DNA from 2 places in the Paenibacillus sp. J22FR83 genome. Region 1 is predicted to be linked to the other one. Evidence: predicted binding sites of a transcription regulator. Region 1 holds the regulator's gene; the other holds the start of a gene.
The links. The regulator LexA, encoded in region 1, represses DNA repair genes until DNA is damaged. The targets are predictions, from matches to a motif close to CGAACATATGTTCG.
Positions count from the first base shown of each region.

Region 1 (7,480 bases):
CAACATTGCGGGTATCAAACAAGTTCTAATTCCTGTGGATAAGGACTCTGAAGATGCAACGATTCTAAACGAGCACACGGAAGTGAAACGGAAAGAATTAACCGACTCTCAATTGCACAAAATGCTGAAGCAACAATTGATTGGCGGAGGGAAGCGCCCGGATCAGGTTTCATTGATTCAAGGTCAGTTGTCCCGATTTTACAAGTAAATTCGAATGCTTAAATCCCGTAACATTTGAGAGGAGAATGCACACGTGACCTATAATAATAACTATACTAAAGATGATATTCTTCGTATTGCCAAAGCTGAAAACGTTCGCTTTATCCGATTGCAATTCACAGACTTGATGGGAAGCATTAAAAACGTTGAAATTCCTTTAAGCCAACTTGAGAAAGCGCTTGATAATAAAATGATGTTCGATGGATCTTCTATCGAAGGGTATGTACGTATTGAAGAATCAGATATGTACCTATATCCTGATTTGGATACATGGGTTATTTTCCCATGGGTTACAGAAAGCAAAGTCGCTCGATTGATCTGCGATATCTATATGCCTGACGGAACGCCATTCGCTGGGGATCCGCGCGCTATTTTGAAAAATGCCTTGAAACAAGCAGAAGAAATGGGTTACACAGCAATGAACGTTGGACCTGAGCCAGAATTCTTCTTGTTCAAAACGGATGACAAAGGCAACCCGACAACTGAATTGAATGACCAAGGTGGTTACTTCGATTTGGCTCCGATGGATCTTGGGGAAAACTGTCGTCGTGATATTGTGTTAACGCTCGAAGAAATGGGCTTCGAAATTGAAGCGTCCCACCATGAAGTAGCGCCAGGTCAGCACGAAATCGATTTTAAATATGCGGATGCGATTAAAGCCGCTGACCAAATTCAAACGTTCAAACTTGTTGTTAAAACAGTAGCTAGACAGCATGGTTTGCATGCAACATTTATGCCGAAACCGTTGTTCGGAATGAATGGCTCTGGTATGCACTGTCACCAATCCTTGTTCAAAGGCGAAACGAATGTCTTCTACGAGGAAAGCGACAAATTAGGCTTGAGCACAGTTGCAAGACAATATATGGCTGGTGTTCTCCGTCATGCGCGTTCTTTCGCAGCAATTACGAACCCAACAGTTAACTCATACAAACGTCTAGTTCCTGGTTATGAAGCCCCTTGTTATGTAGCTTGGTCTGCTAGTAACCGTAGCCCAATGATTCGGATTCCTGCTTCCCGTGGACTTAGTACACGTGTTGAAGTTCGTAACCCGGATCCAGCGGCAAATCCTTACCTGGCACTTGCTGTTATGCTTGCAGCTGGTTTGGATGGCATTAAGAACAAAATGCAACTTCCTCCGCCAACAGATCGCAACATCTATGTGATGACGGAAGAAGAGCGTGAAGCAGAAGGCATTCCTAGCTTGCCTCTTAACTTGAAACAAGCGTTAGACGAGTTGCTTCGTGACGATGTTGTTTGCGACACACTTGGTGAGCATGCGCTAGCGCATTTCTATGAGTTAAAAGAAATTGAGTGGGATATGTACCGCACACAAGTTCACCAATGGGAAAGAGATCAATATCTATCCCTCTACTAGGATCATTGAAACCCTCGACGCTGAGCGTCGGGGGTTTTCATACAGTTAATTTTAACCATTTCACACGATTTGATCGGTAATGGCGAAAATAACTACATTTTTTCCATCTAAGTAGAGTTTTTGAAGAAAGTCAGTCCAAATACCTGTGTATTTTCCAGTTAATTCAAGTTTCTCATTAGTTTCTAGCCCCCAAATACACCATTTATCAACTTACCTTTCAGCAACTCAGCCCACCGGCAACTCAAAAACTTATCAACTAGCTTACCTTCCAAGCCCATCACCAAAATCCGAGCTACCAAAGCCCGATAGGGGAAAACTCATTCCCAAAATTTGACCAACATCCCTCGATAACACCTCTTGAGTAGTAGATTAGCTCAACGCAGACTCCTGTGCTCCATTCATTGCTAATCACTAATCGGGTATTGTATGATTAGAGGGACAGTTAGATACGTATCGCCCTTCAGACTCGCATAGCATGTACTGATGGGCTTTTTAATGCGAAGGAGTGTAATTGAACAATGGATAATTTAAATCGTCATTTAGAGAAGTATGCAGAGTTAGTCATTCGAATCGGTGTTAACTTAAATAAAGGTCAGGATTTGTTGGTGGAAGCACCCATTGAGACATTGGATTTAACAAGATTAATCGTGCAGAAAGCTTACGAGGCTGGAGCAAATTTTGTCCATGTGCATTGGCAGGATGATGTGGTAACTCGTAATAAATTTGACTATGCATCCGAGGATTCAATGGATTACTATCCAGAGTGGTATACGACGATGCTCGAACGTTTTGTTGAAAACGGAGGGGCTTTATTGAACATTAAAGTACCGAATCCGAATTTATACGATGGTATAGATGCCAGTTTAATTTCTCGAGCATCGAAAGCCGCTTCAACAGCAAGAAGCAAGTATCAGCAATATGTGCGAACAGGTGAGTTCAGTTGGTGTTTAATTAAAGCTCCTACGGAGGCTTGGGCTTCTATTGTGTATGGTGATCTGCCCGAGGAGCAGCGAGTTCCTGCGATGTGGGATGCTATTTTTAAAATTAACCGTGTCTATGAAGAAAATCCTATTGAGGCTTGGCAGTCACATTTGGATACGTTGAAAGCTATACATAGCTCGTTGAATGAAAGAAGTTATAAAGCATTGCGATACCGGGCTACAGGGACGGATTTACGCGTCGAGCTACCGGAAGGACATATTTGGCTAGGTGGGGATAATAAAAACTCGCGCGGTGTGCGTTACGTGGCCAACATGCCGACAGAAGAAGTGTTCACCATTCCTAACCGAACTGGTGTTAATGGTACAGTTGCAAGTACGATGCCATTAAATATCAACGGGGCTTTAGTGGACCGGTTCTCTTTTACGTTCGAAGCTGGAAAGGTAGTAGACTTTCAAGCAGAGGTGGGTTATGAGCACTTGGCACGTTTGTTGGATATGGATGAAGGCGCACGCTATTTAGGTGAGGTTGCACTCGTACCTTTTGATTCGCCGATTTCCAATTTGAATCGTATTTTCTACAACACAGGCATTGACGAGAATGCTTCATGCCACTTGGCATTGGGTAGTTGTTACCCAATTAACTTGAAGGATGGTACGAAGCTATCGAATGCAGAGTTAAAGGATCGCGGAGGGAATAGCTCATTAATTCATGTAGACTTCATGATCGGTTCTGCAGAGCTTGAAATCGATGGGGAACTGGCTGATGGTTCGATCGAACCAATCTTCCGTGCAGGGAACTGGGTATTGACGTTTTAAATGTAAAAAGCAAGGCTCTTAAGTGAAATTCACTTGGAGAGCCTTGCTTTTTTTGTGATATCTGCCGAACTTACATATCCCGGAACAATCCAATTACTCGTCCAAGAATCGTTACATTCTTCAAAAGAATAGGTTGTAAAGCGGAGTTCTCTGGTTGAAGGCGGATATGATCCTTCTCCTTGTAGAAACGCTTAACAGTAGCTTCATCATCTTCCGTCATCGCGACAACGATATCACCGTTATTCGCGGTTTGTTGTTGTTTAACGATCACATAGTCACCATTATGAATACCAGCTTCAATCATACTGTCTCCCATAATGCTCAGCATGAACACGTTGTTGTCACCGACCATACTTGTAGGAAGAGGGAAGTAATCTTCGATATTCTCAGTGGCTGTAATAGGAACACCAGCTGTTACTTTACCAACAAGGGGAACACGAGCGACGGACACTGCGAATTGAGATTCGGCGCCATCAAGCCCTAGAATTTCAATTGCACGCGGTTTGGTAGGATCTCGACGAATCATGCCTTTTTTCTCAAGACGTTCCAAATGGCCATGTACGGTAGAACTGGAGGCAAGTCCAACAGCTTCGCCGATTTCTCGAACGGAAGGCGGATACCCCTTATCTTTCACTTCGCTCTTAATGAATTCCATGATTGCTAGTTGACGCTGCGAAATTTTACTCATAAGATATCACTCCAATACTGGTAATCATTACCCAAAGTATAACATAGAACCCGAGTTCGTACAAACATAAGTTCGAGAAATGGTTGACTCAAACATGTGTTCGTGTTATTCTAAAAACAGAACAAATGTTTGGGGGATGATTTTATGTATATGGCTTATTCACAATCTAATGGAAGAACAACACTTCAAGGTACTGCTCATGCATCCAAAAGGATGACGATTAAACAGGTATATGCGAAGCTACTACTTCGTTTCTTAGTGATAGCAGTAATTCTTGGAACTGTGTTTTCATTCGGTGCGATCGTACAAGCCTATGCTGGTGAAGGCTCAGTAACAGTGTCAACACCGATCACTTCCGCACAAGCAGTAGCCAAAGCTACGCAACACGAGAAGGTTGTTATTCAGAGTGGTGATACGCTTTGGGGGATTGCAGAAGCTCACAAAAAGAAAAGTGAGAACACACGTTCTTACGTTGAGAAATTGAGATCATTTAATCACTTATCGAACAGTTCCTTGCAAGAAGGACAAGTTATATTACTACCATAATGAGCTATTAATAGTTCATGCTATAGATGATTGTTCGAGGCATAGCCACCTGTTGCTATGTCTCTTTGCGTTGTTTCCTTGACATTCCTAATCGGTGATGGCAAAGTAGTAATCATATGAAATTTTGACTGGGAGGATTACAATGAGTGACAGCATGGATAAGACAATTGAGCGAATCAATGAACTAGCTCGGAAGGCGAAGACCGTTGGCCTAACTGACGCAGAGATTGATGAGCGAAATGAGCTAAGGAAAATCTATATTAACGCATTCAGGGGTAACCTGAAAGTTCAATTAGATTCCATTAAGTTTACTGACGAAGAGAAATAACCTTACTACAATAGATACTACATTCAAAGGGGAAATGAATGATGACGTTGAAAGCTGTTCTGTTTGATTTGGATGATACACTGTTATGGGATGATCGTAGTGTGGAGGAGGCTTTTGCTGCAACATGTGCAGAGGCGGCGAAGCATGTGAATGGCTTGAACCCAGAGGAATTAGAAGCATCTGTTCGTAAAGAAGCTAGGAGTTTATATGAATCATACGAGCCGTTCCCATTTACCAAAATGATTGGGATTAACCCTTTTGAAGGACTATGGGCTAACTTCACGCAAGGCGAAGATGAGAACTTCCGTAAATTAGAGAAATTGGCTCCTGGCTACCGAACAGAATCTTGGACTAGAGGACTTGCGGGATTAGGAATTGAAGATCGTGAGTTAGGGTACAAGCTTGGGGAATTATTTGCTGCCGAACGTCGCAGTCGTCCTTATGTATATGAAGAAACCTTCCGAGTATTAGATGCGTTGAAAGGGAAATACAAACTTCTTCTTTTAACCAATGGTTCACCTGACTTGCAAAAAGAGAAATTAGCAGGAGTGCCTGAGATTGCATCCTATTTTGATCATATCGTGATTTCTGGTGAATTTGGGCAAGGGAAGCCAGCTGCCGCCATTTTCCGTTATGCTTTGGGTCTTCTAGAAATTAGTGAAGAAGAGGGCATTATGATTGGGGACAAGCTGACTACAGACATTTTAGGATCTGGAAGTATTGGCATGCGCAACATTTGGATTAATCATCACGGACTTAAGAGTGGCGATGAAATTGTACCTGCTTATGAGGTATCACGTCTTCAGGATATTTTACCGATCATCGATAAAGGTTAATTTCAATAGAAATAAAGCCCAACAGCTGCTTAAGACGCAATGGTCTAAAGTGCTATTGGGCTTTCTTGTTTGCATGAACGCTGGATTAAGCTTTAATAAAGTCAGGATCATCAATATTGTAAGCAACCCAGCCATCTTTTTCGATGAAAAGGCGAACAGCGACGATTTCACGATTTTCCATCAAGGTGAAGAAATGGTTCGTGTTTTCTGGAACGGAAATCACATCACCTGGCTCAAGTTCTACATCGAAATAGCCTAGCTCTTCGGACTTGATGATGAATATCCCTTTACCAGAAACGATAGCGCGAATTTCATCTTCGGTATGCGTGTGCACTTGTTCGAATTTCTTCAATAATTCTTCAATATTCGGAGTTACGTCAGATAGGGAGATAACATCCCAAATTTCATACCCGCGTCGTGCAGCTAGATCTTTAATTTCAGCTTCATAAGTGGAAATGATTTCTGCTTTCTCGTCATCGCTAAGGATGAATTTCTCACGAAGTGCTGCAGGAAGCTTGTTCGCATCCCAATGTTCGTATACGACTTCTTGACTATCTAAGAAGGCTTTAACTTCTGCTTCGCCTTCGATGCGCTCATTGGTGTTACGAATTCTAATTTGTGCCATGTGATATCCCTCTTTCATAAATAAATATATACATATTATAGTGGATATCAAGCTAACTGTCGATGGAAGGAAATAAATTTTTCCGATAAATCCAATAGGAATTAATGATAATTCAAAATCTTTTCATAGAAGCCGTATTCTGTTACACTAAATCTTAACATAATTTGTCGTTTTTTATGATTCTGCGTTAGGAAAAGTTGAGAGGGAGTCTAGTCATGAAGAAACCACCGATTCAAGAACAGCTTAAGAAGAAGATTATGATCCTAGATGGTGCCATGGGTACGATGATTCAGCAAGAGGATTTGACTGCTGAGGATTTCGGTAGCGATGACCTAGACGGATGTAATGAAATTCTATGTGTTACACGCCCAGATGTTATTCAAAAAATTCATGAAGCTTATTTCGCCGCCGGCGCTGATATGATAGAAACGAATACGTTCGGAACGACGAGTGTCGTACTGGCAGAATATGACTTGCAAGATCGTCATCGCGAGTTGAACATCGCTGCTGCGAAATTGGCGATTGCTGCCGCGGAAAAATATTCGACACCGGAATGGCCGCGTTATGTTGTGGGTGCAATGGGACCGACGACTAAGACTTTGTCCGTGACAGGTGGCGTTACGTTTGAGGAATTGGAAGAAAGCTACTATCAACAAGCGCTAGCACTAGTCGAAACAGGCGTTGATGCCATGCTGTTAGAGACTTCCCAAGATACACTGAACGTGAAAGCGGGCAGTATCGGAATTCGCAGAGCTTTTGAAACATTAGGTGTAGAACTTCCTATCATGATCTCGGGTACGATTGAACCGATGGGAACAACGCTTGCAGGTCAGAATATAGAATCCTTCTATATTTCCCTAGAGCATTTGAAGCCAATTTCAATGGGATTGAACTGTGCGACAGGGCCTGAATTTATGCGGGATCATATTCGTACGCTTTCTGGAATTGCCGATACAGCGATTAGTTGTTATCCGAATGCAGGCTTGCCAGATGAGAATGGGCATTATCATGAGTCTCCGGAGTCTTTGGCCAAAAAGATGGCTGGCTTTGCTGAACAAGGTTGGCTTAACATCGCTGGCGGTTGCTGCGGTACGACACCTGATCAC
Region 1 is NZ_JCAUAM010000004.1:32,286-39,765, forward strand. Features, by position in the region: gene AC58PV_RS08530 (MerR family transcriptional regulator) at 1-208, shown strand, start outside; gene glnA (type I glutamate--ammonia ligase) at 254-1,594, shown strand; gene AC58PV_RS08540 (aminopeptidase) at 2,113-3,351, shown strand; gene lexA (transcriptional repressor LexA) at 3,422-4,039, opposite strand; gene AC58PV_RS08550 (LysM peptidoglycan-binding domain-containing protein) at 4,184-4,585, shown strand; gene AC58PV_RS08555 (DUF896 domain-containing protein) at 4,728-4,913, shown strand; gene AC58PV_RS08560 (HAD family hydrolase) at 4,955-5,749, shown strand; gene AC58PV_RS08565 (1,2-dihydroxy-3-keto-5-methylthiopentene dioxygenase) at 5,835-6,374, opposite strand; gene metH (methionine synthase) at 6,590-7,480, shown strand, end outside.

Region 2 (7,480 bases), on a different contig from region 1:
TTGTCAGCTCAATAATTTCGGATTGGCTGCCTAGCCGTATCGGCGGTCCCCACGTTCCGAAGCCCGAGGACACCAGCGCATGTAAATTCCCTTTGCGTAAGTAGCCCCAATCCAGTTCAAAGATACGTCTAGTGAACAGGTGGTTCGGCGCTATTTGACCACGGTGTGTATGGCCTGACACATTCACATCAACGCCTGCGGCGGCGGCGACATCTAACTGGTAAGGTTGATGGTCCATCACGATAATCGGCTGCGCAAGATCAACTCCCTCCATCAAGGAGGCTAACGATTGACGTCCGCCAACGGCATGTTCGGCTGATTTATCTTTACGTCCCACAATAAATAAGCGCTCTTGAACATGAACAACTTCATCCATCAGCACACGAACGCCGATTTGTTCCATTTGTTCCACGAAGGCTGGAATATGTCCGCCATAGTATTCATGGTTGCCAAGCACAGCATACACGCCCAATGGAGCTTGCAGCTCTCGCATGGTCTGTCCCATGTGATACCGGATAAAAGGTTTAATATCATCATCAATGACATCACCTGGCAACAAAATCAAATCAGGCCCCATTGCCTTCACCTGCTTGACTAGCTTGCGCAAATGGCGGTTGCCAACGACAGCCCCCAAATGAATATCCGAAGCGACAGCGACCCGAAGGCTTTCCCAGTCCCCAGCTTGCTTGGGAATCGTAATCTCATATTTGCGGATCACCGGAGTTCGCGCCAGATAAGAGCCTACTAGTAGGAGAATAAGGACAATGGCTGTAACCAGTATAGGCACATAGCTAGCTGACGGAACAGACGATGCATACAGCACACCAATCACCACATCTGTTACCGGCAGAAGAAGGATCCCAAATTGAATGAGAGCCAACCAGTAGGAGCCGATGATGTTAAGCAGTCGAGTTAGCGTCGGAGGCAGAACCTTCGCTCCAAACCGCCCTATGACATAGGCGAACGCAACGATCCAAAACACAGGCCAATACAACCAGGGATGAAATAAAGCTCCCCCTACATGCGATAGAAAAACCTTCAAGTGCCAGCCTATATAGCCGTTAATCGCCGCTACAATAGCAAGTATAATCGTGACCCTGAGCCACATCCCATTTCTCATGTTTCTTGACGCTCCTATTCCCTCAACCTTTTAAAGCAACAGACGTATCGGCTCGATACATTGCTCATCATCATTGCGTACATTCCCTACTCGACTTGACACTGGATACGCCATCATGAGCTCTGAGGGGTACGGTTTCAGAAGCGGACGAAGTTGATCAACGTTCTTCATACTGCGGTCTAACCAAACAGCTTCCTTCTCTCGTGGCAAAATAACCGGCATACGCTCATGAATATCCTTCATCATCTCGTTCGATTCCGTGGTAATGACCGTGCATGTCGAGATGCGCACTCCTTCGGGAGATGTCCATGTATCGTAAAGCCCTGCCATACTAAACAACTCCTTGCTGCGCAGCATGATGCGCATAGGCTGCTTATGCTTGCCGCTTCCTTTCCAATCATAGAAAGAATCTGCTGGAATTAGGCAGCGTTTACGTTCAAATGGCTTGCGGAAGGCAGGCTTGTCCGCCAAGGTCTCGGAGCGCGCATTAAGCATCTGGTAGCCAACTTTCTCATCTTTGGCCCATTCAGGAATCAGTCCCCAGCGCAGTTCGCCTAGCTTATTTCGCTGCCCATCATGCACAATCGCCATCACCTGCTGACCGGGCGCAACGTTATATTTAGGACTATATCTCGGCATAAAAGTATCGTACATATCGTAGCGCAGCATCAACTCTTCTAACGTTACGGTGATCGTATAGCGTCCGCACATAGCTAAACATCCTTCTCCTTCACACGGTTATCCATTCTCCTTTCTCCATTATGGAAAAAAGATAGGCTTACGTCAATTCGCACAGCCTGAAGAACCGTTATTCTTCAAGCTGTGCGAAGAGCGCTAGCGTTATATTCAGGCTGATTCACAATTTTTTCTTCGTTTCCTTCTCTAACACACTCACACGCGGATCCGTCGCATAAATGGTTGTGACCAGACTGTCGGCATAGCGGCCGATTCTTGCCCCAATTTCAGCACGCATATAGTCCCTCGTCATCGTAAATCGATCTTCATGCTCGCGGCACCGATACCGGTAACGGATCATCTGATCGTCTTTCTCCTCTTCCGCGACATGCATGTCATTCTCGAGCATATAGCGCTTTACTTTCGCTAAATCGGCGTACATATTCTTGGCCAGCACCTGAGCTACCTTCGAATAGAGGGTCCTTAGCATCTCGGAGGAGCGTTCCACTTCGCTCGCCCTTCTCACAATAATCGTATGCATGACTGGCAGCAGCACAGATTCTCGTATAATACTAATATCGTCCGCTGTTGGGCGCTTCGTAGGAATCGGTTTATCATGACGCTGGCCCTGAGCTGCTTCCCGGTGTTGGGGTAACATCATGCGGCTTGACTCCCATAAACCGTTATTCTGCAATTTTTTGCTCATTTGTAATGACCTCCGATTTTGAGCGAGCGAACCTTCGCTTGGCCAGCTGTCGTCAAGGAGGACGCCCGAACAATTGCCGCATTGCCGAACCGATCCTTAATGCGATCCGTTACCTTCTCTAATTCACGTGCCTTCACTTGATCTTCAAAAAGCGTGAGCTGATACGTTTCATCGTCCACGAACTGGCTTAACATAACACCTGCACGACGCACTGGCATCGTGTCCCAGAATTTATAGAAAAGCTGTTTCACAGCTTGAAATACAGTACCGGTATGATTCGTCGGGTCCGGCATCTTCATCTGTCGCGAGAAGCCTGTCGGCGCATCAAAGGGACTGCACATGCAACTCACCGTCACGATAGACGCCATATAGCCTTTGCGCCGGCAATCCCGACACACCTCTTCCGTCAGCTCCATGAGTATCGTATTCACTTCTGACGATTCTGCATAGTCTCTCGGCAGCGTCATCATATGCCCGATCGACTTCGGCGGCGTATCGAACGTACCCGGCGTGACTGGACTGTCATCCAGCCCGTTTGCCGTTCGCCACATGACCTCCGCATGAATGTCCGACTGCTTGCCGAAACGCGCGCGAAACTTCTGCTTGAGCTGCGGCAGCGGTGTTCGTGCCACATCGCCAACGGTATACATGCCCAACTTGGCAAAATGGGCGGTCATCCGCGAGCCAACTCCAAACATTTTGCTAACAGGCTGCTCCCACAGTTCAGCAAGATCGGAAGGCAGCAGTGTGAAAATGCCGCTCGCATTCTTTTTCGCCCAAATATCGGTCGCGATCTTCGCTAAAATTTTATTTGAGCTAATGCCTACACGAACTTTAACGCCTGTTTGCTTGAGCACCTTATACTGCAGGGCCATCGCTAGGTTCTCTGCATTCCCGTAATGCGACAGACTCCCTGTGACGTCTAGGAACTGCTCATCAATACTAAATATTTCAACGAGATCCGTAAACTCCTGATAAATCTCAGTAATCATCAGTGAAATATTAATATAATGCTGCATCCTCGGCCGCATAACGATCAGCTCAGGGCACTTCTTCAGCGCTTCACCCAACCGCTCGGCTGTCGATACGCCGAAGCCTTTGGCAACAGGGCAGGCAGCTAAAATAATACCCGACCGGAGCGCAGGATCTCCCGCAACGGCAACCGGCTTATTCTCTAGTCCTGGATGATCGGCCTTCTCGATGCTGGCATAAAAACTCTGACAATCCGCCAAGAAGATCGTTCGTTCCCCACCCTTGTTCCCCTTACTCATCGCAATTCCCCCCGCATATTCATCAGCATAGTCATAAGCTCAGCCTTGACCAAACTACGAAGCATCGTGAAATGATGAATGTAACCTCGAACTTTGTATTCGACTTGAATCCCTAAAGCATTCATTTCCGTGTGAATTACCTTAATCTCTCGCTGCTTCATCTTGCTTTTCAACTGTTGTAATTCTGGATAAATCCCCATCTCAACCTCTCTGAGATAGAAAAGAATATGATTATAAACAATTTTATCTTTATAAACCTTAAGCTCTTCCATATCTCTTGCCAGCATATCAAGCAAAATCGGCAACAATGTGTATTCCTTGATCATTTGAACATCCTCTTCTGTCTCTACTCTTGATGAACCACTCATGTTCTCACCACCATATGCGAACATACATTCGTTTTTCCATATTATATACCGAACAGGTATTCGTTATGCAAGTGGTTTTTTAAATATTTGAGTAATGGATAAAAACACCAAAAACCCAGATGAACTCTGGGCATAATTACGTGAATTTAGTCAAAGAAAATCGCTTACACGGCCTAATTGCAATAAAATAATCGAACATGGGGAGAGGTTAATCGAAAAAACTGGCAGATGTTATGTAATAGCTGCGGCGCTACCAATAAGAATCGCTAGTTACATCTCTTTAATAGACTCATCTTTAAAATGAAAATGTTCATGATGAATAGCATCCATCCCAATTAACTTTCCGTTCTTTTTATGATAGTAAGAAAAGTCATTGTTAATTGGCATCCGAAGCAGTTGGTAGTTATTATCTCTGGGCATGGATTCAATTTGCTTCAAGGCTAATTCGCGTGTTGTGAATAGGCCAACTGGAAAGAAATTCGGGAATGATTTTGTATTATCCGCTACGAATATTCCCCATACATATGTTTCAACCATTATCACTGTTCTCCTTCTCCTGCGTTAAAACGCTTCTAAAAAACAAATTCCTTCTCGTTATTTTCCTCATCAACATAACTAATCTTATGGATCGTTTTCCAGTTACCCCAATTTTTAATACTATCTACCTCAACACGAAATAATTCTTTATATGGAACACTCATCGGACTAGAAAAATCATAAAAGACAAGCTCATACGGACATGCCCAGTAGCAGCCATCAACCACTATTAGATTTTTTTGTTGGAAATATACTATTTCAGCCCAGCAGAACCCACGACCTTTATAAGCTTCTTCAGGGACATAATGTTTAGTTTGTCTATTCAATAAATCAATAATTGAATAACCCTGATAATCAAGTCCGCACAATAGGTATTCAGTTCCATTTGCCTCCAACCAACTATGTAAAAATGAGCCGAGGTTTCTATAGATAGTGTCAATAATATTGTTGTTACTGTCCATGACTATCCCTTTAGTGTAATTATACCTGGTAATTCCTTCCATATGATTATAGTGATAGACTACCAGTTTAAATTTCTTCGATGGTGAACTAATAATTTCAGTTTCCTCTGGTTTGTGGAACATTTCCTGAAAATAATACATCATCTCAGTTCTCTCTTTGAGAAATTGAGCGTCTTTAACGATGTTCCTCATATGTATTCACCTCACACTTCTATACAAAATCGTCTAACACCTGACTTAATTTTTTTCAAGTTTTAGCTGTTCCCCAAACAACTGATATGTAAGGTTTTGTTCTTAAAGTTAGAGTTTTAAATTGTTTATCATGGAATAACAACAAAACAAATTCCGAATCTCCTTGTTTTTTTATTTCTAATCCATAAACTTCTTCTAGTGCAAGTTCTAGTATGACCTTGTTTTCTTGATGCCATCTCATATAAACAGAAGAGATACTTGGTTCTATATCAAACTCTAGCACATCAGCCTCTCGTTTTAGAATGAACCTCCATTGTTTATAGTAGTCAGGAACATCCAAATCTTCTAAGGTTAATTGTGGTTCACATCCAAAAATATCGATAAGTTCGTGTTCTTCTGGGAAAATCTCCATCCTTTGAGCCACCTTGCTATGATTAGTAGAATCGTGATTAAATTACTTCCTCCTAGCTAATCCAAACATGACACTAGCCAAAATAATGAACAATGTGGCGAGTCCCCAACCAATTAGACCTGAATAAGGTATCGTATCCTTTGCAGCTACACTAAACATGACCGATGCTGGAATCAATAAACAGTAGACCACTATATACTTCTGATATGTATTGTTCATTTATTAACTCCAATCTTTACTATTACTCGGTGAATATTGCCTTCCTTTTTACAATGCATATCTGCCAATTCGTTCAAACGACAAGTGAGCAGTATGTTTTTCTTATTCGACGTTGTGTTCTTATATTCCTTGGCTATCCAAGTAACGGAACCACGTTAGAAAATGGTGTAAATACTCAGCACAAGCACATTTGACTCTCACCATCACATGCGAACATACATATCCTCCTTTTAAAATCTCCCCCCACATGTCATATTAAATATTCGTTATTCAGGCGAATGTCCAAGCGTACAGGTGATTGCCTGCATTAAATAGTTTAGAAACAACAAAAAACGGAGGTTTTCTTACCTATGGCATGCGATAATTCGGCTACAGCTTTAACTTGCTGCTCAGAGAAAAATTTCGTACAGGATAAAGTATGTGCGCCATGGACTGGCACAGTAATTGCCGCAGATGTAGACATTGTCGCTTACACGAATAATATTAATCCGAACCTAGTGGGCACGGGATATGTGAAATTTGATTCAGGACCTGCTGCGATTACCTTGGATGTATTAAATAGTGCGGGTGCTTCCATCTTAACAGCTGCGGTTTCCATTGAACCTGGAACAAGTCTGGCTTTTACTTACCAACGCTTCGCCACTATACAATTAACACTGGATGGAGGAGACGACGGTTTGTATCAAGGCGAATTTTGTATCACAACTCGTTACTCCATTTAATAATGCCGTTTGACAACTAAAGGAGGTACTCATCATGTGCTCTTGTAGTAATACAGCGCTTAGCTGTTGTTCAGAAAAAACCTACGTGCAGGATAAAGTATGTACGAACTGGCTGCTGCCTGCACTGGGAACAGCCACTGTTTACACCGATAATATGGCAACTCTGATTAGTGGCACTGGATATGTCAAAAATGAAACCGGGACCGCTGCCATTACGGTAGCATTCCTCCGTTCGGGAGCTCCCGTCATGACCGCTATCACGGTACCCGCAGGAGGTAGCGCTACGTTTACGGTTGGACGTTTCGATACGATTACTGTTACGACTACAGCAGCGGCAAGTGGGGAATTTTGTATAACCGTGCGATATAGCATGTAAAAGCACGCTGCAATATAGGTGGTTTTTCACTTAACTGTGAGAAACCACCTTATTCATGATCGCAGCATGAAGGTTCGGATTGGATTTGAAGTGTAGTAGAAATGACGTACTTGCCTTCTACATACCCCATTTCATCTCCCAGTGAAGAGATCGTTATTGCTTTGACACCTTGGCCTATAAAATTAACGGTACTGCCGGGAGGAACGCTCAGTCTTTTGTTATCAACGACATCGGTTTCAATGTCAACCTCTAGTGCTTGGGTGCTGCTCGCGTTCGAATATATGCTAATCTGAGCCACTTCAATCTTGGAATCCACATCCATCTCCCATATCCGGAATCCAGGCTGATTGCCTTGAAGAAGTATATTGCCGCAGCATTCCTTATTAATGGTTGTTGGCGGAGGTAAAGGATGGCAATGAGA
Region 2 is NZ_JCAUAM010000005.1:27,472-34,951, reverse strand. Features, by position in the region: gene AC58PV_RS10480 (metallophosphoesterase) at 1-1,120, opposite strand, end outside; gene AC58PV_RS10475 (SOS response-associated peptidase) at 1,151-1,831, opposite strand; gene AC58PV_RS10470 (YhjD family protein) at 1,977-2,501, opposite strand; gene AC58PV_RS10465 (DNA polymerase IV) at 2,498-3,772, opposite strand; gene AC58PV_RS10460 (YhjD family protein) at 3,769-4,140, opposite strand; gene AC58PV_RS10455 (hypothetical protein) at 4,411-4,677, opposite strand; gene AC58PV_RS10450 (hypothetical protein) at 4,713-5,330, opposite strand; gene AC58PV_RS10445 (hypothetical protein) at 5,386-5,742, opposite strand; gene AC58PV_RS10440 (hypothetical protein) at 5,785-5,961, opposite strand; gene AC58PV_RS10435 (DUF3992 domain-containing protein) at 6,312-6,683, shown strand; gene AC58PV_RS10430 (DUF3992 domain-containing protein) at 6,718-7,059, shown strand; gene AC58PV_RS10425 (S-Ena type endospore appendage) at 7,109-7,480, opposite strand, start outside.
Region 2: AC58PV_RS10460 (YhjD family protein) is a predicted target of LexA. The motif match lies at 4,158-4,171, and genes of this name have one in related genera.